Regions from separate parts of the Dethiothermospora halolimnae genome, predicted to be linked through region 1. Evidence: riboswitches for the same ligand, from Rfam matches in the RefSeq annotation. Region 1 holds a riboswitch; the other holds the start of a gene.
What was found. Region 1 has a riboswitch for thiamine pyrophosphate ahead of thiD (bifunctional hydroxymethylpyrimidine kinase/phosphomethylpyrimidine kinase). Riboswitches for the same ligand answer to the same signal wherever they lie in the genome.

Region 1 (9,975 bases):
CTTAAATACTCTTGACTTTTACTAGCTGGTCTATATGATAAAGTTACCCTTGCCAACCTTAAACTAAATTTCTAAGCCCCTTTGAAGCCTGAAAAACATCCTCTTTTCCCAATATAGCAGACACTACGGCAATACCATCAATACCTGCTGCTATTACAGAACTTGCATTTTTTTCATTAACACCACCTATAGCAACTATAGGGATATTAACTGATTTTTTTATATTTCTTAATTCATCTATGGAAACATCCTCTGTATTATTTTTTGTTTTAGTAGGAAACATGGCTCCAACTCCTAAATAATCGGCACCTTGACTTTCAGCCTCCAGAGCTTCTTTAACACAATTAGTCGAAGCACCTATTATCTTATCCTGTCCTAATAACTTTCTTGCCATATCTATAGACATATCGTCGGGACCAACATGAACACCATCTGCATCTATGGCCAGAGCAACATCTATTCTGTCATTTATAATTAATGGAATATTATATTTATTAGTTATTTTTTTTACATTTGTAGCTATATTTATGAACCCATTTGTAGTGGTGTTTTTTTCCCTAAGTTGGACTAATGTTACACCACCTTTTATGGCATCTTCTATAGTTTTACATAAATCCCTATCACCCAGTAGCTTTCTATCAGTAACTAAATATAAACTATAGTTTACCTGTGATTTTTTCAATTGAGAACACCCCCTTTGCCGAAGCTGTGGCTTCGGAATTTTAAATTTGCCGTTACTGGGGGATTCGTAATCCCACAGTTTTTTATTTTTCCTAGTTTTATTGGTTTGGGGATTGCGAATCCCCAAACAACGAAATCCGTAGCGTGGAATTCATTCCACGGTTTCCTTATTTATTCTTTATTCTATATTATCTATTCTCTGTTTTAAAAAAGTGGTTCGTAGGCCCTACTCCTTTGCCTATATCTAAAGAGTACTTTATGGCATTGGTTATGTAGTCTTTGGCATTTTTAATGGCATCTTTTATACTATATCCCTTTGCTAAATAGGAAGTTATGGCAGAGGATAGTGTGCATCCTGTTCCATGGGTATTTTTAGTAGCTATTCTTTTAGAATTAAAATGATGTATATTTTCACCATCATATAACACGTCTATGGCATCTCCATCAAGGTGTCCCCCTTTAAGGAGTACATATCTTGGACCCATTTTAGATATTGACTTTGATACAGACTCCATGTCTCCTATAGTTTTAATATCTTCACCGGATATAACTTCGGCTTCTGGAATATTTGGAGTCACTATTGTTGCCAATGGTAGTAATTCATTTATTAGTGTGTCCTTTGCTTCCGATTTTAGTAAATCAAATCCACTTTTAGAAATCATAACGGGATCTAAGACGATATTTTTAGCAGAATATTTCTTTAATTTTTCTGCTATAACTTTAATAGTATCGGTTTTTGATACCATACCTATTTTAACTCCATCTACAATTATGTCATCAAAGATTGCATCTATTTGTTTACCTATTATCTCCATTGACATATCTTCAACTGCAAATACTCCTTGGGTATTTTGAGCTGTAACAGAGGTTATTACACTCATGCCATATACCCCCAGGGCAGAAAATGTTTTTATATCTGCTTGAATACCAGCTCCTCCACAGCTATCGGAGCCTGCAATAGTTAAAGCTTTTTTCATAATTAAAACCCCCTTATAACAAAATAAAAAAGCATAAATCCCTTAGTAGGATTTATGCTTTTATGCATAATGATAAACTATTTCCTACGCTGGCATTATCCAGATCAGGTTTAAGGGTCAAAGACTTTTTAGGGTCCTTTTCTCAGCTAGCCTATCTAGCTCCCCAGGGTATTAAGCTATTAAATATATATTAACATATAGGTAAGTAAATATAAAGTTATAGTTATAGATATTTATTTGATAACTTATTTATTAAATCTTTATATTTTTCTTTTAGCTGTATATGTTCTGTATCCTCTTCAAAGGATTTAAACTCTACATCTAATCTATTTAAAGTTTCTTTTGATAAATTATTTTCTGCGTATCTATATATAACATTGTCCTCTTTATGTATATGATTTTGTAATAGATTACCATAGCCTATAGCATTGGCTATTATATCTAGTTTAGCTTCATTATTTCCCTTTTCATATTCCTTTAGTGCCAACTCTAAATTAGATACAAAAGCTCTACCATAATCGTGCTCTATAAGCATGCCCTGTATTGGACCTTCTCCTATTTTTTCTGTCAGTTGTTCCTCCATATATTTAAAAAGCATATCTTCTTCTTTTCCATGGTGATATTTATCAGCATAGTTTCTTATAAAATCAATAACAGTATAGAAGTCTTCATAGTCAACTTCCTGAGATTCTAGTATATTTAGACACATTGTTCTTACAACTTTTAGCATAGTTTTGATATTATTATGCTCACTAACTAAAATATCTATTGTATTTACATTACTCATAAAATCACATCCTTAATTTTTTATATTACAAAATCTCTGCTCCCTGCACCTTGCACTTTGCACTGAACAAAGAAGTACCAAAGGCACCTTTGTTCATATAGGACTACTTTATTATTTTTATCCATTTTCAATATAAATAAACATAAAACTAAATTATAAAATGCTGAAAAATAAAGGATTTTGTATGTTTTAAAATAGACAGTGAAAAAATATAAAGGTCATGATAATTTCCTATCACTTATAAAAAAGCATTTTTAAGTTTAATAGACATAAAGTCATAATATGACCTTAAGTAAGAAATAAATGATTTGAATTATTATATATATTATCTTAAAATAGTATATGTCGTTATACAAGATATATGATTTTAAAAATCGGAAAACACAATATAGAGGGGTTGATAGTTTGATAACAAGAGTCCAAAAAAGAAATGGTGACATAGTTGATTTTGACATAAATAAAATTGAAGAAGCTATTTTTGCATCTGCTAAAGCCGTTGGTGGAGACAATAGAGAAGAGGCTAAGAGACTTTCAGTAATTGTTGCAAAAATTGTGGAGGAGGCCTATGGAGTAGGGATACCTACGGTTGAGAATATACAAGATATAGTGGAAAAGGTATTAATTGAAGAGGGCCATGCAAAAACAGCAAAGTCTTACATATTATATAGACAGAAGCATGAAGAGCTAAGGGATGTTAAAAATCTATTTATGGATGCTGAAAAGCTAATTGATGAATATGTTTCCCTAGATGCATGGGAAATAAACGAGAATGCTAATATGGGATTTAGTTTACAGGGACTGAATAACCATATAGTGGAATCAATAACTAAAAAATACTGGCTAAATAAGATATACAGAAAGGAATTAAGGGATGCCCATATAAATGGAGATTTACATATACATGATTTGGGACTTCTAGCTCCCTATTGTTGTGGATGGGATTTAGAAGCATTACTTAGAAAAGGCTTTAAAGGTGCCAGTGGTAAGATTGAGTCGTCACCTGCAAAACACTTACAATCCTTTTTGGGACAAATTGTAAACTGGCTATACACCCTTCAGGGAGAGGCAGCAGGAGCCCAGGCAGTTAGCTCTCTAGATACATATGCAGCTCCTTTTATTTATTATGATGACTTAGAGTATGATCAAGTAAAAAAAATAGTACAGATGTTTGTATTTAACTTAAATATACCAACTAGGGTAGGATTCCAGACACCTTTTACTAATATTACCCTTGATATAAAGCCCCATGCCATGCTTAAAAATACTAATGTTATTATAGGTGGAAAAATGATGGATAAGACCTATGGAGAATTTCAAAAAGAAATGGATATGTTTAATAAAGCATATTGTGAGGTTATGATGGAAGGGGACGGAGCGGGAAGAAGCTTTAGTTTTCCTATACCAACAATAAATATAACAAATGATTTTCCATGGGATTCTGAGGTTGTAGATTCTATCATGAAAATGACAAGAAAGTTTGGAACACCTTACTTTGCAAACTTTGTTAATAGTGATATGAATCCAGAGGATGTAAGAAGTATGTGTTGTAGACTTAGACTTGATAATAGGGAACTGAGAAGGAGAGGTGGCGGTTTATTTGGAGCCAATCCTCTAACGGGAAGTATAAATGTAGTAACTTTAAATATGGCTAGAATAGGATATTTATCAAAAACTAAGGAAGAATTTAAAAAGTCAGTAAGGAAATTGATGGAGAAAGCCAAGGAAATATGTGAAAATAAAAGGATATTATTAGAGCGATATATGGATGCAGGATTATACCCATATTCAAAATTCTATTTACAGGGTATAAAAGATGGAGAAGGGGAGTTCTTTAAAAACCACTTTAGTACAATAGGTCTTAATGGTATGAATGAAGCTTGTTTAAATTTATTAGGGGAAGATATAACTACAGAAGAAGGTAATGAATTTGCAATTGAAATTATGGAATTTATGAATCGAGTTATACAGATATTCCAAGAAGAAACAGGAAGTCTTTGGAATCTGGAAGCATCTCCAGCAGAGGGAGCTGCCTATAGATTTGCTAGAATGGATAAAAGAATGTATCCCAATATTATAACCCAAGGGGAAGGGGAACCTTATTATACAAATTCTACACAGTTACCTGTGGGACATACAAAGGATATATTTGAAGCTGTGGAACTTCAAGAAAAGCTACAGTCTTTATATACTGGAGGAACTGTATTCCATGGATTTTTAGGAGAGGAAATAGATAATGAGGAGACCGGGAAAGCTCTTATAAAGAAGGTATTTGAAAATAGCAAAATGCCTTATTTGACCATAAGTCCAACATATAGTATATGTCCAGATCATGGCTATTTAAAGGGAGAACACTTCACATGTCCTGATTGTGGAAAAGAATCGGAGGTTTGGACTAGGGTTGTGGGATTCCATAGACCGGTGCAATCGTGGAATAAAGGTAAAAAAGAAGAGTATAAAGATAGGGTAGAGTTTGATGCTGATTATAGTTTAGAAGGAAAAAAAGATAAGGCTGTGTAAATAGGTATCCCATAAGGGATACCTTTACAAATGTAGGGGCTAGTCATGCCTAGTCCCTTTGAAATCATAAAAGGTCAAATGGGGGGATAAAATGTTTAGAGGTCATCAGAAATCATCGTTTATAGATTATCCTAAGAAGATATCCACTGTATTTTTCACAGGAGGTTGTAACTTTAGGTGTCCCTATTGCCATAATAGTAGTCTTGTGAACAATAGGGGAGATAAATTATCGATGGAGTATGCTATAGAGTATCTGGTTAAGAGAAAGAAAATGATAGATGCAGTATGTATATCTGGAGGAGAGGCTACTTTACATGAGGGTATATATGATTTTATAATAGAGACTAAGAAATTAGGTTACTTAGTTAAAATAGACACCAATGGTACAAACCCAAATTTTATTAAAAAACTAATAGATGAAAATTTACTAGATTATATAGCTATGGATATAAAGGCACCTTTTAAAAAATATAATGAGGTTACAGGAACTACTGTAGATATAGGGAATATTAATAAAACTATAAATATTATAATAGAGTCTAATATTGATTATGAATTTAGAACTACGGTCTGTAAAGAACTACTAGATATTCATGATATAATAGATATATCTAAAGAAATTAAAGAAGCTAAAAGATATATTATTCAAAATTTTAAAGATGGAGATACTATATTAGATGGAAAAAATAAATTTACATCTTTTACGAAGGATGAATTAGAAGATTTAAAACAAAAGATTAGCAATTTATTTTTAGATTTTAAGATTAGAAATTAAGTATAATTGGTTATAAATGATAAAGTCCAGATGATGTAGAGGGGAAATACTGCTAGGTATAATAATAGATAGACACTGAAAATACGACTTGTGTAAATATACTTTGTAAACAAGCTGAATTTAAGTATTACTATGTGTTATACTATAAAAGAAAAATTAATATTTATATTTGAGGTGTTTTAGTATCATGGATAAAAAGATAAACTTAAGGGACAAGAAAAAGAATTATTTAATATTAGCTAGGAATTTTTACAATGATGATAATAAAGAAAAAGCTTTAAAGTCGTATATAAAAGCATTAGAATTCACTGAAAACATAAAGAATAAAGTTAGTATTTTATATGATATAGCTCTAATCTATGATGAAATAGGTAATAAGAATAAAGCGCTAGAAACTTATGAAAAGATAATTGAAAAGGCACCAGAGGAAGCAGGAGCCTATTATGGTATGGCTATAATATATGATGATAAAAAGGAAAGGGATACTGCCCTTAAATATTATTTTAAAGCAATTGATATAGACAAAGAATATGATAGAGCCTATTTTTATATAGCCAATATATATGATGAAAAAAAAGATAAGAAAAAGGCGATAGAATATTACAAGAAAACAATAGAATTAGCTCCATACGATTTTATGGCATATAATAATTTGGGAGCTATATATGAAGAATTAGATATGTATGAAGAAGCTCTAGAGATGATAAATAAAAGTATAGATACAAATCCATATTACTATAAGGCATTATTTAATAAGGGAGTAATAAAAAAACAATTAGGAGACTTAGAAGAGTCAGTAAAATACTATGATAAATCCATTGAATTAAATAACAATTATCCCTATTCTTATTTAAATAAATCGGTTATATTTATTGAAAGTAAGCAGTATAAGAGGGCAATTGAATCATTAACAGAAGGTATAAAATATAATCCATCGGCGGAATTTTTATATTATAATAGGGCATGTTGCTATTCAAAATTAAATAAAATATCAGAGACTATTGAAGACCTGAAAATATCAATAAAATTATATCCTAGATTTAAAAAAATTATTGCCAATGATAAAGATTTTGACAATCTTAAGGATAATAAAGAATTTGTAGAACTTATTAAGTAATATTAATGATCTTCTACAACAAAAATTATTTCATTTATAAAGGAAATAATAATAGTACCTAGGGATAATAACAAAAATATATTGTTATTACTATACTTAAAAGCTCCTATAAATATTACAACAATAAGGCTAAATAATATTGTATACATATAATTTTTCATTATTAAAACCTCCCTGGGTTATGAAAATTTAAATCTATTCAAAGGTTATATTAACAATTAAATAATAATATCAATTAGTAAATTTTATATTAAAATAGAGATAAAAGTAGGTTAAAATTTAAAGTAATAGGGACTAGGCATGTCTAGTCCCTATTACTTTATTATTAAATAATATTATGAAAAGTAATAACGAAAAAAATAAAGGAAAATATAAAACTGTGTCGAATGGTTTCAGTAGTCCATAATTATATGGGACTATAATACTATTTACAATTAAACGGGATGAAAGGAGGTTGATTTTTGAGATTCAAATATAGAAATTTAATATCAATACTTATAGTTATAATACTATTAGTAGGTCTATTCTTGAACACCTCTTTAGCAAATAAAAGGAAAGATGGATTTCACCGAACTATTAAGATCGCTGGGGATAAACATTATCCGCCATATGAGTATTTAACTAAAGAAAATATATATAAAGGATTTAATATTGATATAATTAGAGCCATTGCCATTGAAGAGGGACTAGATATTGAAATTATACCTATGGTATGGGAGGAAGCTATTAAAGCTTTAAAAGAAGGAAAAGTAGATGCTATTCAAGGAATGGCTAAAAGTAAAGAAAGAAAAAATATATATAGCTTTACAGATGAATTATTAGTAAGTGATCAAAGGATATTTGTAAGAAAAGATAATGCATTTATATCAGATATAAATAGTCTATCGGATATAAAGTTAGCAGTTCAAAAAGATGATATAAATTATGAACTTTTACAGACTTTAAAAAATGCTAATATTGTAACGGAAACAAATCAGAAATTAGGAATAGAAGCCCTTATAAACAATGAAGTAGATACTTTTATAGGTAATAGATTAACGGGATTATATCATTTACAGAAAAAAAGACAGCTAGATAAAGTAAAAATAGTGGGAGACCCTATAAATACAACCGAATATGCCATAGCTACGTTAAAAGATAATAATGAGATATTAGACATATTAAATAGGGGATTAAAAAATATAAAAGCTAATGGGACCTATGATAAGATTTATAAAAAATGGTTTGGAGAGACATTCACTGATAATTCCCAATGGAAGACTATAGCTATAGTATCTAGTATAATATTACTAATGGCATTTTTATTAATAGGTGCAAATATGTATTGGAACAAAAAACTATCCTCAGAAGTAGAAAAAAGAACAGAGCAAATAATTGCCCAAAAAGAAGATATAGATAGAAGTAATAGATTAAGGGGAAAAATATTGGAGGGAATTGGTAGTGGTATTATTGCCCTAGATCAAGATAGGCAGGTATTAGTTTTTAATAGAGCAGCTGAAAATTTGTTAGATAATGAAATCGAGTTAGGAGAATTTTGGGAAAATCTATCCATAAGTAAAATAGTAGAAAAAAAAGAGTTTGATAAGATATATGATAATAATACATGGCAAAGTAATATTGAATGGAAAATAAATAACGGTGATATCCAATATATAGACTGTAGAGTACTTCCCATATCTGGACCTAATGGGGTGGAGGGAGTTATAGTATTACTACATAATTATACTAGGGAAAAGAAGCTTCAAAATATAATTAACTATAATGATAAAATGCAGGCCATTGGAAAATTGGCGGCAGGGATAGCCCATGAGATTAAAAACCCATTGGCATCAATCAAAGGATTTATTAGTCTAATGCTGGCGAAAATAGATAAAGATAACCTATCTCAAGGGTCAGTTGATATAGTTAATAAAGAGATGGATAGATTAGAAGGTTTGATAATGACACTATTAGATTATTCAAAGCCTAAAACTGAAAATATAGAAGAGATTGATTTAGTTAATTTAATAGAAGAGATACTTATATTATTTTCAGTTGAAATAAAGAAGAAAGATATAAAAATTATTAAGAAAATAGAAAAAATATATATATTGGGAGATGTTAATCAAATTAAACAGATAATAATAAACCTTTTATTAAATAGTATAGATGCAGTAGAAGAACAAGGTATTATTGAAATAAATATTTTTGCTAAAGATAATGATTGCATAATAGATATTATAGATAATGGATATGGAATACCAAGTAATGTCATAGATAAAGTATTTGACCCATTTTATACCAGTAAAAAAGAGGGTACTGGTATTGGTTTAGCTATTTCTCGTAGACTAGTCAAGGAAAATAATGGAGAAATGTTTGTGGATAGTATTGAAAATGAAGGTACTACCATGACCATTATGTTTCCAATATCAAAACAATAAAGTATTAAGAGACGTTTATAGGAGCTGAATATATTCAGCTCCTATAAAATTTTATAATAAAAAAATTTGAATAACAAATAATATATCTATAACAAATATAAAGGAGATATAAAATATGTCTGATTATAGTATCATAGCTTTAAGAGCTTTTTTTTCCTATTTTATATTGTTTCTAATGGCTAGATTAATGGGGAAAAGAGAAGTATCACAAATGACATTTTTTGACTATATAGTAGGGATAACTATAGGGAGTTTAACAGCTTCTATGGCTGTAGATAAAAGCAAATCTTTTCTTTTACCATTAATTGCCCTTAGTATATTTTCCATACTCCAAATATTAACCTCATATATTACACTAAAAAATCGTAACTTTAGAAAAATATTTGATGGGAAATCAACAATGTTAATAGAAAATGGAAAGCTTTTGGAAAGAAATTTATTAAAAGAAAGAATAAATATAGATGAATTAAGCACTATGCTAAGGGAAAAAAATATATTTAAACTTTCAGATGTGGAGTTTGCATTTTTAGAACCCGATGGTAAAATAAGTGCCATGAAAAAATCTAATAAACAACCGATCACCCCTTCGGATATAGGTGTCTTAACTGAGTATAGTGGCATAGGGAATATAGTCATTGAAGAGGGAGTAATAAGACATGATAAGTTAAGGGAATACAATCTCACTGTATCTTGGCTTATGA
Region 2 (17,188 bases), on a different contig from region 1:
AGAATTAAGTAATAAAATAGAAGAGGCTAAACGTAAAAAAGGTATTTTAGTTGCTAGAGCAAAAAGGGCAGAGGCTCAGAAGTCTATCCAAAAAACTATGGGAAGTTTAAATGACAAAGGTGCATTTGATGCCTTTGATAGAATGAGTGAAAAGGTAGACAGAATAGAAAATGAAGCAGATGCTGAGGAAGAACTTAATGAAATGATGTCAGGAGACGACTTAGAAAAACAATTTGAAGATTTAGAAAAAGAAGACAATAGTGAAGCAATGGATGAATTAGCTGCATTAAAAGCTAAAATGGCTAAAGATAAAGAGTAATAAAAACTATGGATATTCATATTTACGGGTAAATAGACAAAAAGTAAGAAAAATGGTCGCCAGTCCTCGGATTTGGAAAATATATAGAAACGGAGGAAAATAGAATTCCAAACTCGCTCCGCTCAGACAGTGGAATTCTAAACGATTTTCTCCCTTATTCTATATTTTCACAAATCCTGAGGGATAGCTCCCATTTTTTCTTACTTTTTGTAATTATACTCTATAATCAAGTTATAATTATAAAATACATTTCATTTATAGTTTGTCCTTTGAAATATAGATGATGATATCATCCTTCTCAGTGATTCTATCTTTATTAGGATTTAAAAATACTCCATTATTGGCTATTCCAACTATAACAGCATTGTATTTATCCACATAGTTATAAACTAAGTTCTTAAAGGGCATACCCACATTTTCAGGGCTAACTTTAGTTTCATAAATTTCATTTCCATAGGTACTAGTTAATAGTTCCTTTAGAGCATGGCTTACATTTTTATATAGAGCGCTCCTAACCATTACTCTACTACTCATTTCGCTACTTATTATTACGTCATCCACATTTGCCCTTTCAAAGTGAGAAATATTTTCTTTATTTAATACTTCTGCTATAAGATGAATATTTGTATTAAGTTTATCAACTGCTAGACAGATTAAAACTGATCTAGCATCGGCAGTTCTATCATCTTCTAGGTTTTCATCGGCCACTACAATTACAGTGTGGGCCTTTTCTATATTTGCTTTTCTTAAGGTTTCATCTTTAGTTGGATCACCATGAACGAAGAATACGTTCTTTTCATCTAATATAAGCTTTTCCCTTTTATCTATTATTACAATTTTAGAATCGGGATTATCCTCAATAAGTTCCTTTAGTATAATTTCACTCTTATTGTTCCAGCCGATTATGACTATATGATCTTCAAACTTTATATCCATAAGACCCATTCCTTCCTTCAATTTATTTTCAACAAAAGCCGATGCCACAGCAGCAGTAATAAAGCCAAAGGCACTAATCCCCAGTACCATTAAGATGACAGCTATTATTTGACCTGCCGGAGTCACTGGATAATAGTCACCATAACCTACAGTTGTGATAGTGACAAATCCCCACCATAGGGCATTGGAAAAAGTAAGTTCAGGATTAGCAGTACTTTCAAAATAATAAAAGGCGGATGAACATATTATTAAGCTTAAAAATCCTATAATTAATAACTTATATATATTATTTCTTTCCAAAGATATATGTAGGGCCTTAATGGAATGTAGTAAAACGGTGATCAATTTTTAACCCTCCTGTATCTAAAAGTATTTAAATTATTAACTTCCAGGGAAGATTTCTATTTCGAAAGTTTCAATCCATCTTCCCTTGCTCATCTCCACTTGTCCGTCCCATATTTCAATAGACAATAGTTTTTCATCATCACTATCGCTATACTCATAGTAATCAACCCTATCTCCCTTTGAAACATTTATTTTTCCAGAAACGTCTTCTACAACAGCTTCGCTACCCTCTTGCATATAATATGTAACACCTTCATATTCATATTTCTTAGGGGGTTCTGTAGTAATAGCAGTGACTTTATGACTAAGGCTAATCTCTATTTCATCATCTTCTTCAACACTTAACCAATAAGTTTGCCTAGCATCTTTAATTTTATATTCTGTCCATTTCCAACCGCTATCATTAAGTTTCATTACCCCCTTAACTTCATAATCAACATCTTCAATACTTACAATATCTCCAACTTTAAGATTGAAAATGTTCCTTTCATCTTGAGGTTTAACATTAGCATTTTTATTGGCTTTAACGACTTTCTTTAGTCTATCAAAAATCCCCATAAAAAATCCTCCTTATAAATAATCTATCAATCTAATACATTTTACCATACTTAAGAATAATACTAAAGTTCTAATGGCTAAATTGGCCTGTTAAAGTTATAATTTCTATACTGAATTTATTTACTAACTCTAAATACTTGTTATATAATTGAATATAGAATACTATATAAGGAGTTGTTACAATGAGAATAATAGAATTTAGAAGTGATACATTAACAAAGCCCACCGAAGAGATGCGAAAGGCTATGTATGAAGCAGAGGTGGGAGATGATGTATATGGTGAAGATCCAACCATAAATAAATTAGAAAAAATAGCAGCTGAAAAGTTAGGGAAAGAGGCAGCACTATTTGTACCCACTGGAACTATGGGTAATCAGCTGGCATTATTATGTCATACAAATAGGGGGGAAGAAATAATACTGGAAGATTGGGCCCATATATACAGATATGAAGTAGCTGGATTATCTTTTCTTTCAGGACTTCAGGCTAAAACAATTAAAGGTCATAATGGCATAATGAACGTAAATGATGTAAAGGATGCTATATGTAAAGATATGGATATACATCATCCTCAGACGGGACTTATTTGTCTGGAAAACACCCATAATATGGCAGGTGGAGTGGTTGTACCCCCTGAGAAAATGAAAGAAATATATGATCTTGCTAAAGGCAATAATATACCGGTACATTTAGATGGAGCTAGGGTATTTAATGCCGCTACATACTTAGATTGTGATGTTAAAGAAATAACTCAATATACTGATAGCTTGATGTGCTGTTTATCAAAGGGACTATCTGCTCCTGTGGGATCTATATTGGCAGGGAATAAGGAATTTATAGAAAGGGCTAGAAGATTTAGAAAAATGTTAGGTGGAGGAATGAGACAAGCTGGAATATTAGCTGCAGCTGGTATAATAGCAATAGAAGGAATGACTAAAAGACTTTATGAAGATCATAAAAATATTAAACTTTTATCCCAAGGACTTGGCAACATAGACGGAATAGAAATAGATGAAGAAACAATTAATACAAATATTTTAATGATAAATGTTAAAAATACTGGTTATAAATCAAATGAATTAGTAGCAAAAATGAAGGATAGGGGAATACTTACATCGGAAGTAACAGATGAGATAATTAGATTTGTAACCCACAGACATATAAGTAAAGAGGATATAGATTATTCTATAAAGGTTATAAATGAAATATTAAGTTAAATTGGAGGAGATAAGTTGGATTTATTCACATTAAGTGCCGAAAATAACTTGAAAAAATCTGCTCCCGTTGCTGATAGAATGCGACCTAAAACTATTAATGATTTTGTTGGACAGGAGCATATAATTGGCAGAGGGAAACTATTGTATAGGGCTATAAAAGCGGATAAACTAAGTTCTGTAATATTTTTTGGACCTCCAGGTACTGGGAAAACCACATTGGCAAGGATCATAGCTAATACAACTAAAAAAGATTTCGAACAGCTAAATGCAGTAACCTCTGGAGTAAAGGACATAAGACAAGTGATAAAAAAAGCAAAAGATAGCTTAGGTATGTATAATAAAAGGACTATTTTATTTATAGATGAGATCCATAGATTTAATAAATCACAACAGGATGCATTATTACCCCATGTGGAAAATGGTACGATTATATTGATCGGAGCCACCACTGAAAACCCTTACTTCGAAGTGAATAAGGCACTAATATCAAGATCTATGGTATTTAAACTAGAGCCTTTAAATGATATTCAAATTGAAAAAATAATAAAAAGAGCTTTAGAAGATAAAAGTGATGGACTAGGGATGTTTAATGCCATTATATCTGATGATGCATTGTCTCATTTAGTTAATGTAAGTAATGGAGATGCTAGAATAGCATTAAATGGATTGGAACTTGCAGTTTTGACAACAGACCCAGATGGGGAAGGGGTCATAAAAATTACCACTGATATAATACAGGATTGTGTTCAAAAAAGGGCTTTAAAATATGAGAAAAATGGTGATGAGCATTATGATACTATTTCTGCTTTTATAAAAAGTATGAGGGGTTCTGATCCCGACGCAACACTGTATTGGCTTGGTAAAATGATATATGCTGGAGAGGATCCTAAATATATTGCAAGAAGAATAATAATATGTGCATCTGAAGATGTGGGAAATGCCGATCCCAATGCACTACAAGTAGCAATTTCTGCCTTTGAGGCAGTAAATATTATAGGTATGCCCGAAGGGAGAATACCTTTAGCCCAAGCAGCAGTATATGTGGCAGGGGCCCCTAAGAGTAATGCATCATATGCTGGAATAAATAAAGCCCTTAGTGATGTGGAAAACAAAAAAACTGGACCTGTGCCGATGCATCTTAGGGATGCTTCCTATAAAGACTCAAAGAAACTTGGTCATGGTAAGGGCTATAAATATTCCCATAGTTATCCCGATAATTTTGTTAAACAACAGTATTTGCCTAAAGAGTTTGAGGGAGTTAAGTATTATAATCCCACTGAAAATGGATATGAAAAGGAAATAAAAGATAGATTAGAAAAACTACATGGTAGGGAGTAAAAAAAGGTATATTTATTTTAAAACTGGGAAAAATAATTAAATTATGACTTTACAATTATTTATTTAGTGTTATAATAGAGTCAAGTTAACAATTGAATATGTAGCTAGGGGGGCCAAGTGGCTGAGAAGGATAATATCCTGACCCTTTGAACCTGATGTAGTTAATACTACCGAAGGGAAGCTTTAATCTATACTTGGCGTATATAGAGCTTACCTTTAAGTAAGCTCTTTTTTTATGTCGGTTTAAAAAACGTATATTTCATTTAAAGAGAAAGGTTATCTATTAAGTTGTAAGAAAAATACTAAAAGCTAATATGCTTTTAATTTAAAATTTATAATTTACAATTTAAAATTCAAAAGTGTAAGCACTTTTGTTGGTGGGGAGGTAGAAAGATGATTATTAATGGAAAAAAATCAGATATGGAAGCTGGAATAACAATATCTGAAATGCTTAGGAAGTTAAATTTAGATGAAGATAAGGTTGTTGTGGAATTAAATTATGAAATAGTAAAAAAAGAGCAATATTCAGAGAGAATAATTATCCACGAAGATGAAATAGAGATAGTTAGTTTTGTGGGAGGGGGTTAAGATGAAAATTATAGTAAATGAAAAGAATATTGAATTTTATAGGGGTATGACGGCTTTTAGTATTAGGGACAAATATAAGTCAGATGCTGATATTGTAATATTAAATGGATTTATTATAAAAGAAGATACAGAGGTTAAAGAAGGGGATAAAATATCATTAATAAAAAGGGGTGAAAAACCATCCCATGAAGAGCTGGAGGGGTTAATGGTTTCAAGACATACTCCGGGAGTTCATGAAAAGGTTAAGAATGCATATGTTGCAGTGGCTGGTCTAGGAGGATTAGGTTCTAATATAGCTATTTCCCTTGCAAGATTAGGAGTAGGTAAATTATTATTGGTAGATTTTGATGTGGTCGAGCCTAGTAATCTTAATAGACAACAATATTATATTGAACATATAGGGATGTATAAAACCGATGCCTTAAAGGATCAGCTAAATAAAATTAATCCCTTTATAGAAGTGGAAACTAAAAATGCTTATTTAGATCAAAGTAATATAAAGTCAGTATTTCAGAAAGTAGATATAGTGGTGGAAGCCTTTGATAATCCTAAATGTAAGGCTGAGATTGTTAATACAGTTTTATCCCAATTGCCAAATAAATATATCGTGGGAGCTTCTGGAGTTGCAGGCTATTTTTCCAATAATACAATAAAAACAAAAAAGGTTAATGATAGATTTTATATGGTTGGAGACTTTACATCAGAGGCAAAGCCAGGATGCGGATTAATGGCACCTAGGGTTTCAATTGCTGCCAATCATCAGGCTAATATGGTTTTAAGACTTATATTAGATGAAAAAGATGTTTAATAGGAGATGATAATATGAAAAAATTAACAATAGGAGGTTATGAATTAGATAGTAGATTATTAATAGGAACTGGAAAGTTTCCAAGTCATGATATTTTACCAAGGGTAATAGAATCATGTGGAACTAAGGTAGTAACTATGGCATTAAGAAGGGTTGATCTAGAATCTAAAGAGGAAAATATTTTAGAATATATTCCTAAGGAATGTACTTTATTACCAAACACTTCAGGAGCAAGGAATGCAGAGGAAGCTATTAGAATAGCTAGGCTTGCCAAGGCTATGGGATGTGGAAATTGGGTAAAAATTGAAGTTATATCCGATAATAAGTATTTATTACCCGACAATCAAGAGACTATTAAAGCAACGGAAGTATTGGCAAAGGAAGGTTTTATAGTACTTCCATATATGAGTCCCGATTTGATGGCGGCTAAAAGAATGGTTGAAGCTGGAGCAGCAGCGGTTATGCCATTGGGATCTCCTATAGGTACTAATAGGGGTATAAGGACTAAGGAATTAGTACAAATAATTATTGATGAGATAAATGAAGTTCCTATTATAGTTGATGCTGGAATAGGAAGACCCTCCGATGCTTCCTTGGCTATGGAAATGGGAGCCGATGCAGTATTGGTAAATACAGCTATAGCTACTTCAGAAGATCCGATAAATATGGCTAAGGCATTTTCCTATGCAGTTAAAGCAGGAAGGATTGCATATCAGGCAAAGTTAGGGGAGAGCAGTAAATTAGCCAAGGCATCATCACCACTAACAGGCTTTCTAAACGAAGGTGATAAGTAATGGGGTTTTATGAAGTATATACTAAATACAAAGATATAGATTTCAAAAAAGTAACAGAAAACATTACAGATAATGATATTGAAAAAATACTAAATAAGCATAAGCTTGATGAATACGATTTCCTAACTTTATTATCTAATAAAGCAAGTAAATATATAGAAGAAATGGCTAATAGGGCTAGGGGACTGGCATTAAAACATCATGGAAAGGCTATAGTTTTATATACACCTATGTATATAGCCAACTACTGTGTGAATAAATGTGCTTATTGTGGCTTTAATATTGATAATGAGATTAAGAGAAAAAAACTAACCATGGAAGAAATAGAAGAAGAAGCAAAGTCTATATCTAGAACTGGCTTAAAGCATATATTACTCTTAACTGGAGAATCAAAGAAACATACTCCTGTTTCTTATATAGTAGAAGCTGTTAAAATATTAAAAAAATATTTTCACTCTGTAACTATTGAAATATATCCCTTAACGGAGGGTGAATACAAAGAAGTAATAGAGGCAGGGGTTGATGGATTAACAATTTATCAAGAGGTATATGATGAAGAGGTATATGATAAGGTCCATTTAGCAGGGCCTAAGAAAAAACATAGATTTAGACTAGATGCACCAGAGAGGGCATGTAAAGGTAAAATACGAAGGGTGAATATAGGGGCATTGTTAGGGCTTAATGACTTTAGAAAAGAAGCTTTCATGACAGGGTTACATGCTAAATATTTACAAGGTAAATATTCAGATGTAGATGTAAGTATCTCTCTTCCTAGGATAAGACCCCATGTGGGAGTTTTTGATGATGTGTATAAAGTTACAGATAAGGATATAGTTCAGATAATGTTAGCGACAAGATTATTTATACATAATATAGGGATTAATATATCCACAAGGGAAAAAGAAGAGTTTAGAAACAACTTAATTCCACTAGGGGTCACAAAAATGTCTGCAGGGGTTACTACTGCAGTTGGAGGACATACATCATCTGATAAAGATACAAGTCAGTTTGAAATATCAGACAAAAGGACTGTTGAGGAAGTAAGAGAAGCAATATATGAAAGAGGCTATCATCCTGTATATAAAGATTGGATGAGAATTTAAATAAAATATAAAGGGGTTAGATAAAATGAATTATACAACTCAAATGGATGCTGCTAAAAAAGGCATTATCACTAAAGAAATGGAAATAGTAGCTCAAAAAGAAATGACCGATGCAAAAAAAATAAGAGACTTAATTGCCGATGGGAAAATAGTAATTCCAGTGAATAAAAATCATAAAACCTTAAGTCCTGAAGGTGTAGGTGAAGGTTTAAGGACTAAAATAAATGTTAATTTAGGTATATCTAAAGACTGTTGTAATATAGATGTGGAGCTTGATAAGGTACAAAAGGCAATAGATATGAAAGCAGAAGCCATAATGGATTTAAGTTCATATGGTAAAACTGAAGAGTTTAGAAAAAGACTTGTTGATATGTCAACTGCTATGATAGGTACAGTTCCTATATATGATGCGGTAGGGTTTTATGATAAGGAATTAAAGGATATAACGGCAGAAGAATTTTTAAAAGTAGTTGAGAAACATGGTAAGGACGGGGTTGACTTTGTAACAATACATGCTGGGATAAATAGGGAAACGGCAGATGTTTTTAAGAGAAATAATAGAATAACAAATATAGTATCTAGAGGCGGGTCATTAATGTATGCTTGGATGGAATTAAACAATAAAGAAAATCCGTTCTTTGAGTATTATGATGAGTTATTAGATATATGTGAAAAATATGATATAACATTGAGTCTAGGGGATGCATGTAGACCAGGATGTATAGATGACTCGTCAGATCCATGTCAAATCCATGAATTAATGGTACTAGGGGAGTTAACCCTTAAAGCTTGGGAAAGAAATGTTCAAGTTATGATAGAAGGTCCGGGACATATGGCTTTAAATGAAATAGAAGCAAATATGGTAATGGAGAAAAAATTATGTCATGGAGCGCCATTTTATGTATTAGGACCTATTGTTACAGATATAGCTCCAGGTTATGATCATATTACCAGTGCCATAGGTGGTGCCATTGCAGCAAGTCATGGAGCAGACTTTTTATGCTATGTAACACCTGCTGAGCACCTTAGACTACCAACTCTTGATGATATGAAAGAGGGAATTATAGCATCTAAAATTGCTGCCCATGCCGCTGATATAGCTAAAGGAGTAAATGGAGCTAGAAAATGGGATAATGAAATGAGTAAAGCTCGACAAAATCTTGACTGGAATAAAATGTTTGAACTATCGATAGATCCTGAAAAGGCTAAAAGATATAGAGCCGAATCAACTCCTGAACACGAAGATAGTTGTACAATGTGCGGTAAAATGTGTTCAATGAGAAATATGAATAAAGTAATGGAAGGGAAAAATATTAATATTTTAAGGGAAGATGACTAATGCTTTACTTGATAACAAATAGAAAAATATCAAATAAAGATTATCTAGATGTTATCAGAGATTCTGTTATGGTCGGTGTAGATGTAATAATATTAAGGGAAAAGGATTTGAATGATAAAGAACTTCTTAATATAGCACTATCTATAAAAGAGATTATAAAAGATACAGATACAAAGCTTATTATAAATGGCAATATAGAAGTTGCAAAAAAAGTTAGTGCAGAGGGGATACATCTTACCTATAAAGATTTTGTTAAGAAAAAAACTAATTACAATGGCTTAGTTGGTGTTTCTGTTCATAAAGTTGAAGAAAGTATAATGGCTTGTGAAAAAGAAGCTGACTATTTGTTGGCTAGCCACATATATGAAACCAATTGTAAAAAAGGGCTTAAGCCAAAGGGACTTAGCTTTTTAAAAGAAATAAAAAATAAAGTTAATATTCCAGTGATAGGACTTGGGGGTATATCCCATTTAAATGCTAAAGAAGTAATAGATGCAGGAGCCGACGGCATAGCCGTAATGTCATATATAATGTCTTCAGATGATCCCTATAATGCAACATTAAAACTTAAAGAGCAATTAATTAAATAATAGAGTTACAACTTATCAATGTATTAATAAGATATATGTAGACAAAGTAAGCAAAAATGGTAGCATAACGCAGGATTTGTGAAAATATAGAATAAGGGAGAAAATCGTTTAAATTCCATTGTTTGAGCGTAGCGAGTTTGGAATTCTATTTTCGACCGTTTCTTTATATTTTCCAAATCCGAGGACTGGCGGACATTTTTGCTTACTTTGTCGATACTTTATAGTTGTTTTTTTATTTATATAGCCTTTCTATATGCTTTTTTACATCCTTTAAAATATGATTAAATTTATTAGACCTTATATTTGGGAAGGCCTTTATCAATCTAGCATGAAGATTTATCCTTTTACTAATTACATTATTATACCTTCTTCTAAGTTCTTTAATTTTAGCTTCAATACTCTCCTCTTTGTCATCGGTTACATCTTTAAGATGATGTAATTTTGTTTTTATTTCATTAGATAAAACATTTAGTTTTTTTAGTTTTAGATTTAGTTCAACTATAGAAGTTATAGTAATTGATAAATCTATTAAAAAATATAATGATATTATGTAAATGAATATACTTCCATATGATGTAGGTATTAGTCTTAAAAAATTTTTAGTAATAGGATGGATTATAACAATAAGAAATAAAGATAAAAAACCCCAGATTAAAGAAAAATATAAGCAGACTCTCCCTTTTATATTAAGAAATCTTTCACTATAGTCCCACCATACCGTATTAAAAAGTTTTTCCAAAACATAACCTGTTATATACTCCAATATAGTAGTCAATATGATTGCTGCAATAAATAAAATAATAACATTGTCAATAGGATTTAATAACACTATAATTAAAGTAGCACCGAAACCATATATTGGACAGAAAGGACCATTTAAAAAGCCTCTATTTGTAAATTTGCCGTCTATATAAGTAACATAAGTTGTTTCTAAACACCAGCCTAAAAATGAGTAGACTAAGAAATAATAAACTATATTATATAAACTAAAGCCCAATATTTGAGTATTGAACATAAATAATCACCTCCAAATTATAATCGAACAATATAAGTATTCTACTAATTTTTAAATAATCCTTTATAATTCGTCAAAAAGTATTATGGAGAGGAGAATGTTTAGATGGAAATAATATATTATGTCTTGTTTATATTTATGATAACATCAATAGATCAATTCACAAAAAAAGCTATTTGTCATTATATGAAGAAAAATGATTTGGTATTTATTAAAAAAAGATTTATAAAAATAGTAATAGCCAGAAATTATGGAGCGGCATTTGGGATATTAAAGAATAAAAGATTATTTTTAAAAATTATTAATGGGATTACTATTATAATGATTTCCATTTTAATATTTGTTTTTAATGAATATGTAGAATATAAAATGTTTGTATTACCTCTAATATTAATGTTAGGTGGGGCTTTGGGAAATTATATAGATAGAATTAGATTGGGATATGTGGTGGATTTTATTAGATTTAATTTTAAGAGATGCCCTATATTTAATCTTGGGGATATATTTATTTTTACAGGTTCAATAACTTTAGTTATTTTTTATTATTTTTTATAGAACAAGGTGATATATTAAAGGTCAATGTAAAAATTTAACTGGCAAATTACATTTTAAGACAATAATGTTTTTAAATACTACAAAAAATGATATAATTAAATGTGAAGTGTTAATATTTTAAATATTATAGTGGGGTAATTTAATTTAGGGGGCAATAAAATTGAAGTTATTAGAAAAGATAAGGGGAAAAAGTATTAAAGAACAAAAACAGCCGGGTCAAAATAATAAAGTGTCATTACAAGAAGAAAAAATAAACAAATCAGCATTATTATTAGAGAATCAAAGGCTAATCATAAAAAGGCTTAAAAAAAGAATTAAAGAGTCGGATTTTGCAACCGGGAATATAATTTATAATATTAACTATGTTTCAGACAGTGTAAATAATCAGATCAAATTTATTGATAATGTAATGGATAAAATTCAAAGTCATTCAGCACTAGCAGAGGAGGTTGTGGCCAGTACAGCTAATTCTGAACAAATAGTAGAGGATACCCTTAAAATGGCTAAGGCGGGTAACAAGGCTGTAGACGAGTCTATTGATGCCATTACGGAAATTGAAGAATCGGTGGATTATGTCAAGGAAGAGGTAACCGCCTTAAGTGGACATGCATTTGAAATTAATAATATACTTAGTGTCATTAAAGATATATCTGCTCAAACTAATTTATTATCATTAAATGCAGCTATAGAAGCTGCTAGAGCCGGGGAACATGGTAGAGGATTTGCTGTGGTTGCAGATGAGGTAAGGAAGCTTGCCATAGAAAGTGATAGATCAGCAGGCAAGATATCTACTACAATAAAAAAAATAAATGAAAGCATTAACAATACTTTAAATGCCATGGAAAAAAGTACTGCTAAAGTTGAAGAAGGAGTAAAGATAGCAAATAATACTAATTTAGTTTTTAATCAGATAATAGATTCTATAACAAAAACAGTAGAGTTAACCCAAGAAATCAATAGTGCCATAAATGAGCAAACAACTAGTTTAGAAGAAGTTATATACTCTACAGATGAACTAAATGAAGTAGCGGAAAAAATAATGACAATGATTGAAATAATGACAATGAATACAGAGCAAATTAATTCGTCAATAAATTTGTTGGCTATGACAGTGGAAAATTTAGAAGAAGTTTCTAAAGATATAGAGTCTACCAAAGAAATAAGCTACAATGCAACTAAATCTGACAAAAATATAACAACTGTAATAGCTGAAAAAATGAAAACAAAGGATCCAGCCATGGCTTTTGATACGGATACATGTACAATATTAAATAATATAAACAGTGGACTATTACTTATGGGGAATTTCGGAGAAATATTACCTGGGGTAGCTAAAAGTTGGTACTTAAAAGAGGATAATTTAACTTGGTTTTTTAATTTAAGAAAGGGAGCTAAATTTCATAATGGTATAGAGATAACAGCTGATGATGTGAAATTTTCTCTAGAAAGGATTTTAGATCAAAAACTCGATTCTCCCAATAGTTGGTTTTTGATGGAGATAGAGGGAGCTAAAGAGTATAATAATGGAAAAACTAAAGATGTAGTAGGAATTAAAATATTAGACAAATATAGAATAGCAATAAAATTAGCAAACCCCTATAGTGGATTCCTATTAAATTTAGCTCAAAGTAGCTGTTCAATACTGAGTAAAGAAGCTTTAAGAAAAGGTGACTTTATAGGTTGTGGTCCGTATATGATAACAGACGAGGATAATGAAAAATATATATTAAGAGCTTATAAAGATTACTTTGGAGGACAACCTTATATTGATAGAATAAACATAATATATAAAGATGATAATGTAACTGAGGGATATTTAAATGGGAAATATGACTTTGGAAAAATAAACGGTAAACAATTAGAAGAAGTTAAATCAAAGAGTTATAGGGGAAAAATAAAAACTAAAACTATGATGGCAACTAATTTTTGGGGATTTAATTTTAAAAGAAATACTATATTTTCAAGAAATAAAAATATAAGAAAAGCAATTAATTATGGGATAAATAGAATTAAAATAATAGATGAAGCCTATAGGGGAATGGGTATAGAAGCTAAAGGAATATTTCCACCTGAAATAATTGACAATGATCGATTACCTAACTTATCCTATAATAAAAATAGGGCAAAAAAAATATTAAAAGAAGAAGGGTATTATAAAAATAAGGAAAAATTAAAGGTTCTAACATATAAGGGGAATAACGGTAAACATATAGATTATGTGATAAAGGATTTGAAAGATATAGGCATTGAAGTGGAATGTATTGTTGCAGAGGGAGATTATATTTCTGTAGATAATATTAATAGATGTGATATTTATTCCATAGGTTGGATTGCAGATACAGGAGATCCTGATAATTTCCTACAACCCCTTGTTAACCCTGAAAATTTCACTAATTTTGGAAAATATAAAAATGAAGAAGTGTTAAGTTTACTAGAGGATGCAAAAAAAATTATAAATCCTAGAAAACGAATTGAAGCATATAAACATATTGAGAAAAAAATTATGGCTGATATGCCTTGGATATTAATATCATATACAAAGTTAGCATATGTACATAAAGATAATCTTATTAATGTGAAGCTTAGTCCTTTAGAAAAATACAAATTTGATGAATTTATTATAAAAAGTTAATATGAATAGAAAACAGACTCAACGGGTATATTCATTTTGAGTCTGTTTTTTAATATATTTAAGGGATGATGTTTATGAAATTACCACATATAGAATTTCCAAAAGAAAAAATTAAATTAAATAGAATATATACTAATAATAAAATATTAGATAAATGGGCATCTAATATTAAAATTCCTAAGAAGATTTCTGAAGTATATGGCTCAATTTATTTTCCTAATAGTTTAGGGCATAGACCATATGTGTACAGTAGCATTGTATTAACCATGGATGGCAAACTGGGATTTAATAATGGTTTAAAAAGTACCCTTATATCAAAAGGGAATAAAGGAGATCCATATGGGGGCTTAGCGGACCTTTGGATGGTCAATTTATTAAGGACATATTCAGATGGTGTAGTTTTAGGTACAAGAACTTTAAATGTGGAAGAAAACATATCAGGACATGTATACGACCTAGATTTAGTTAAAGCTAGAGGGGATATTTTAAATAAAAAGCCTATACCGTGGAATATTATAATCTCTAGACGGGGAAGAATGATACCATTTGACCATGTATTATTCGAAAGAAAAGAAATACCTATTTGTATCATGACAACCGGTGAAGGTTTTAAATATATTAAAGAAAATATAAATAGGTCTTATATTAAAGTTTTAGCGGGGGAAGGTAATATTCAGAGTACTATAGATAAAAGAAAGAATGAAGTTATAATAATAGTTTCAGGGGACAACTATAAAATTGATATAAAAAAAGGAATGAAGGCTTTAAAGGATATGGGGATAGATAATCTAGCTGTGGAATCTCCCACAATATTCTATTATTTAATGGAGGAAAAACTATTAGATGAAGCTTTTGTGAATTATTCAGGTTTATATGCTGGCGGTAACTTAGCTTTAGGAAATAACATACCTTTTACTTCAGAAAACCATCCAGAGGTAGATATACTATCTATACACATCCATAGATCTAATTTTATTTATACTAGACAGAAATTTAGATATTGAAATTTTATTTTGTTACGAATTAATAATTAATATATTGGTATAAATATGATAGAATTACTTTGGGATTATAAATTGAAAGGAGCTGTTTTAGATGGTACAGAGCATTAAAACAAACTTAGAAGTAGTAGAAGCTATGCTGTTTTTTTGGCAATCAACAAGTGAAAGACAAAAAGTTTCAGAAAAATATCTTACTGATATAGCAAACATGGAAGGTTTGACTATTACATATGATGATGAATTTGATGCTGAATCAGTAAGAAAGGTGTTAAGTGCTGTAACCAATAGAGAACTTCTATCAAGCAAAAATAAAAAAGAAAGTAAATTCTGGAATAACAATCTTTGGATGATGGAGGATTTAGAGTACACTAATTCAATGGTACAGCCTATAAAAAAATTGAATTTAGAAGATTTAGTTGACAAAATTGATAGTGATAAGTATGAAGAGTTAGAAGTAATATTTGCGCCCCTTCATAAACAAGAGTATGTAATAAAGGATAATAAACTTGTAATAAATTTCTTTAGGGTAAGGCCAAGTTTTACCGATGATAATACATATATAGGGGAAATTGAAATAAAAGAATATATAGAAGAGAAATTAAAAGAATTAGTCAGTAGATAGAATTACTCAAAGAAAATCGGGATAAACTATTTTATAGTTTATCCCGATTTTTTTCTTGCAAAATTTAAACCATTGGGGTATAATATAAACATAAGTTTATTAATTAAACAAAAGTTGGTGATTTTATGACGAGTAGAGAAAAAGAAATATTAAATATTTTACGAAGCAATCCACTTATATCTCAACAACAATTGGCCAAAGAACTTGGTATAACACGATCATCTGTAGCTGTCCATATAGGTAATCTTATAAAAAAAGGCCATATAAAAGGAAAAGGGTATATCTTAAATGAAGAAAGATATATAACCGTTATAGGTGGAACTAATATTGATATACAGGGATTTACAGGTAATAAATTAATATTAAATGATTCCAATCCTGGAAGTGTAAAGACTTCATTAGGTGGTGTTGGGAGAAATATAGCGGAAAATACAACTAAATTAGGAATAAAGACAAAGTTAATATCTGTCTTAGGGAATGATTTATATGGAAAGAGAATCCTTAAGGAGTGTAGAATGGCAGGTATTGATATGGATAACTGTCTCGTGATCAATGGAAATACATCTACTTATTTATCAATTTTAGATGAAAATAGAGATATGAAGGTTGCCATATCTGATATGGATAATTTCTCTCAGATGAATGTGGATTATATTAAGCAAAAGAACAGTATTATAAATAAATCTAAGATAGTTGTTATAGATACCAATATAGATTATGAAGTTATTGAATATATTTTATCAAATTTTAATGATAAAGTGTTTTTTCTTGATGCCGTATCTACTACAAAATGCAAAAAAGTAAAAGATCTAATTGGGAAGTTTCATACAATTAAACCTAATAAGATAGAAGCTGAAGCATTGTCAGGTATCAAAATTAATAAGGAAGAGGATTTAAATAAAGCCTTAGACTATTTTTTACAAAAAGGTGTGAAAAAAGTATTTATTAGTTTGGGAGAAGATGGTGTGTTTTATGGTGATGAAAATACAAAGGGAATTATTAGGTCGCCAAAAATAAATGTAGTTAATGCCACAGGAGCAGGGGATGCATTTATGGCGGGGTTAATATATAGTTATATAAATAATTATAATATCCATTATAGTTCTGTATTTTCTATGACATCATCGATACTAGCTTTGTCCCATGAAGATACAATAAATCCCAATATAAGTGTTGAAAATATTAATAAAAAAATTAAGGAGTTGAGAATATGTTAGAAAAATATTTAGATATTAAACCCCATATAAAAGAGGCTATAGATGGAGGGAAACCAGTTGTTGCTTTGGAATCAACAATAATATCCCATGGTATGCCCTATCCACAGAATGTTAAAACAGCAAAGAAAGTAGAAGAAATAGTTAGAGAAAATGGCGCAGTTCCTGCCACTATAGCTATATTGGATGGTAAATTGAAGGTTGGTATTAGTGA

Region 2: it holds a riboswitch for thiamine pyrophosphate, as region 1 does, so the genes downstream of both, thiS (sulfur carrier protein ThiS) here and thiD (bifunctional hydroxymethylpyrimidine kinase/phosphomethylpyrimidine kinase) in region 1, are expected to answer to the same signal.

The regions. Positions count from the first base shown of each region.
Region 1 covers NZ_JBAKFX010000083.1:93-10,067, forward strand. Annotated here, with positions in the region: gene thiE (thiamine phosphate synthase) at 59-682, opposite strand; gene thiD (bifunctional hydroxymethylpyrimidine kinase/phosphomethylpyrimidine kinase) at 870-1,658, opposite strand; TPP riboswitch at 1,723-1,833, opposite strand; gene V6137_RS19345 (hemerythrin domain-containing protein) at 1,882-2,445, opposite strand; gene V6137_RS19350 (ribonucleoside triphosphate reductase) at 2,851-4,962, shown strand; gene V6137_RS19355 (anaerobic ribonucleoside-triphosphate reductase activating protein) at 5,054-5,737, shown strand; gene V6137_RS19360 (tetratricopeptide repeat protein) at 5,925-6,854, shown strand; gene V6137_RS19365 (hypothetical protein) at 6,857-7,015, opposite strand; gene V6137_RS19370 (transporter substrate-binding domain-containing protein) at 7,316-9,274, shown strand; gene V6137_RS19375 (YetF domain-containing protein) at 9,390-9,975, shown strand, end outside.
Region 2 covers NZ_JBAKFX010000012.1:28,749-45,936, reverse strand. Annotated here, with positions in the region: gene V6137_RS07065 (PspA/IM30 family protein) at 1-319, shown strand, start outside; gene V6137_RS07060 (potassium channel family protein) at 575-1,600, opposite strand; gene V6137_RS07055 (DUF4178 domain-containing protein) at 1,637-2,158, opposite strand; gene ltaE (low-specificity L-threonine aldolase) at 2,341-3,375, shown strand; gene V6137_RS07045 (AAA family ATPase) at 3,391-4,713, shown strand; TPP riboswitch at 4,810-4,909, shown strand; gene thiS (sulfur carrier protein ThiS) at 5,107-5,301, shown strand; gene thiF (sulfur carrier protein ThiS adenylyltransferase ThiF) at 5,303-6,109, shown strand; gene V6137_RS07030 (thiazole synthase) at 6,124-6,903, shown strand; gene thiH (2-iminoacetate synthase ThiH) at 6,903-8,006, shown strand; gene thiC (phosphomethylpyrimidine synthase ThiC) at 8,032-9,345, shown strand; gene V6137_RS07015 (thiamine phosphate synthase) at 9,345-9,935, shown strand; gene V6137_RS07010 (putative ABC transporter permease) at 10,168-10,950, opposite strand; gene lspA (signal peptidase II) at 11,056-11,505, shown strand; gene V6137_RS07000 (ABC transporter substrate-binding protein) at 11,666-14,137, shown strand; gene V6137_RS06995 (RibD family protein) at 14,212-15,141, shown strand; gene V6137_RS06990 (TDE2712 family protein) at 15,233-15,760, shown strand; gene V6137_RS06985 (PfkB family carbohydrate kinase) at 15,886-16,977, shown strand; gene V6137_RS06980 (pseudouridine-5'-phosphate glycosidase) at 16,971-17,188, shown strand, end outside.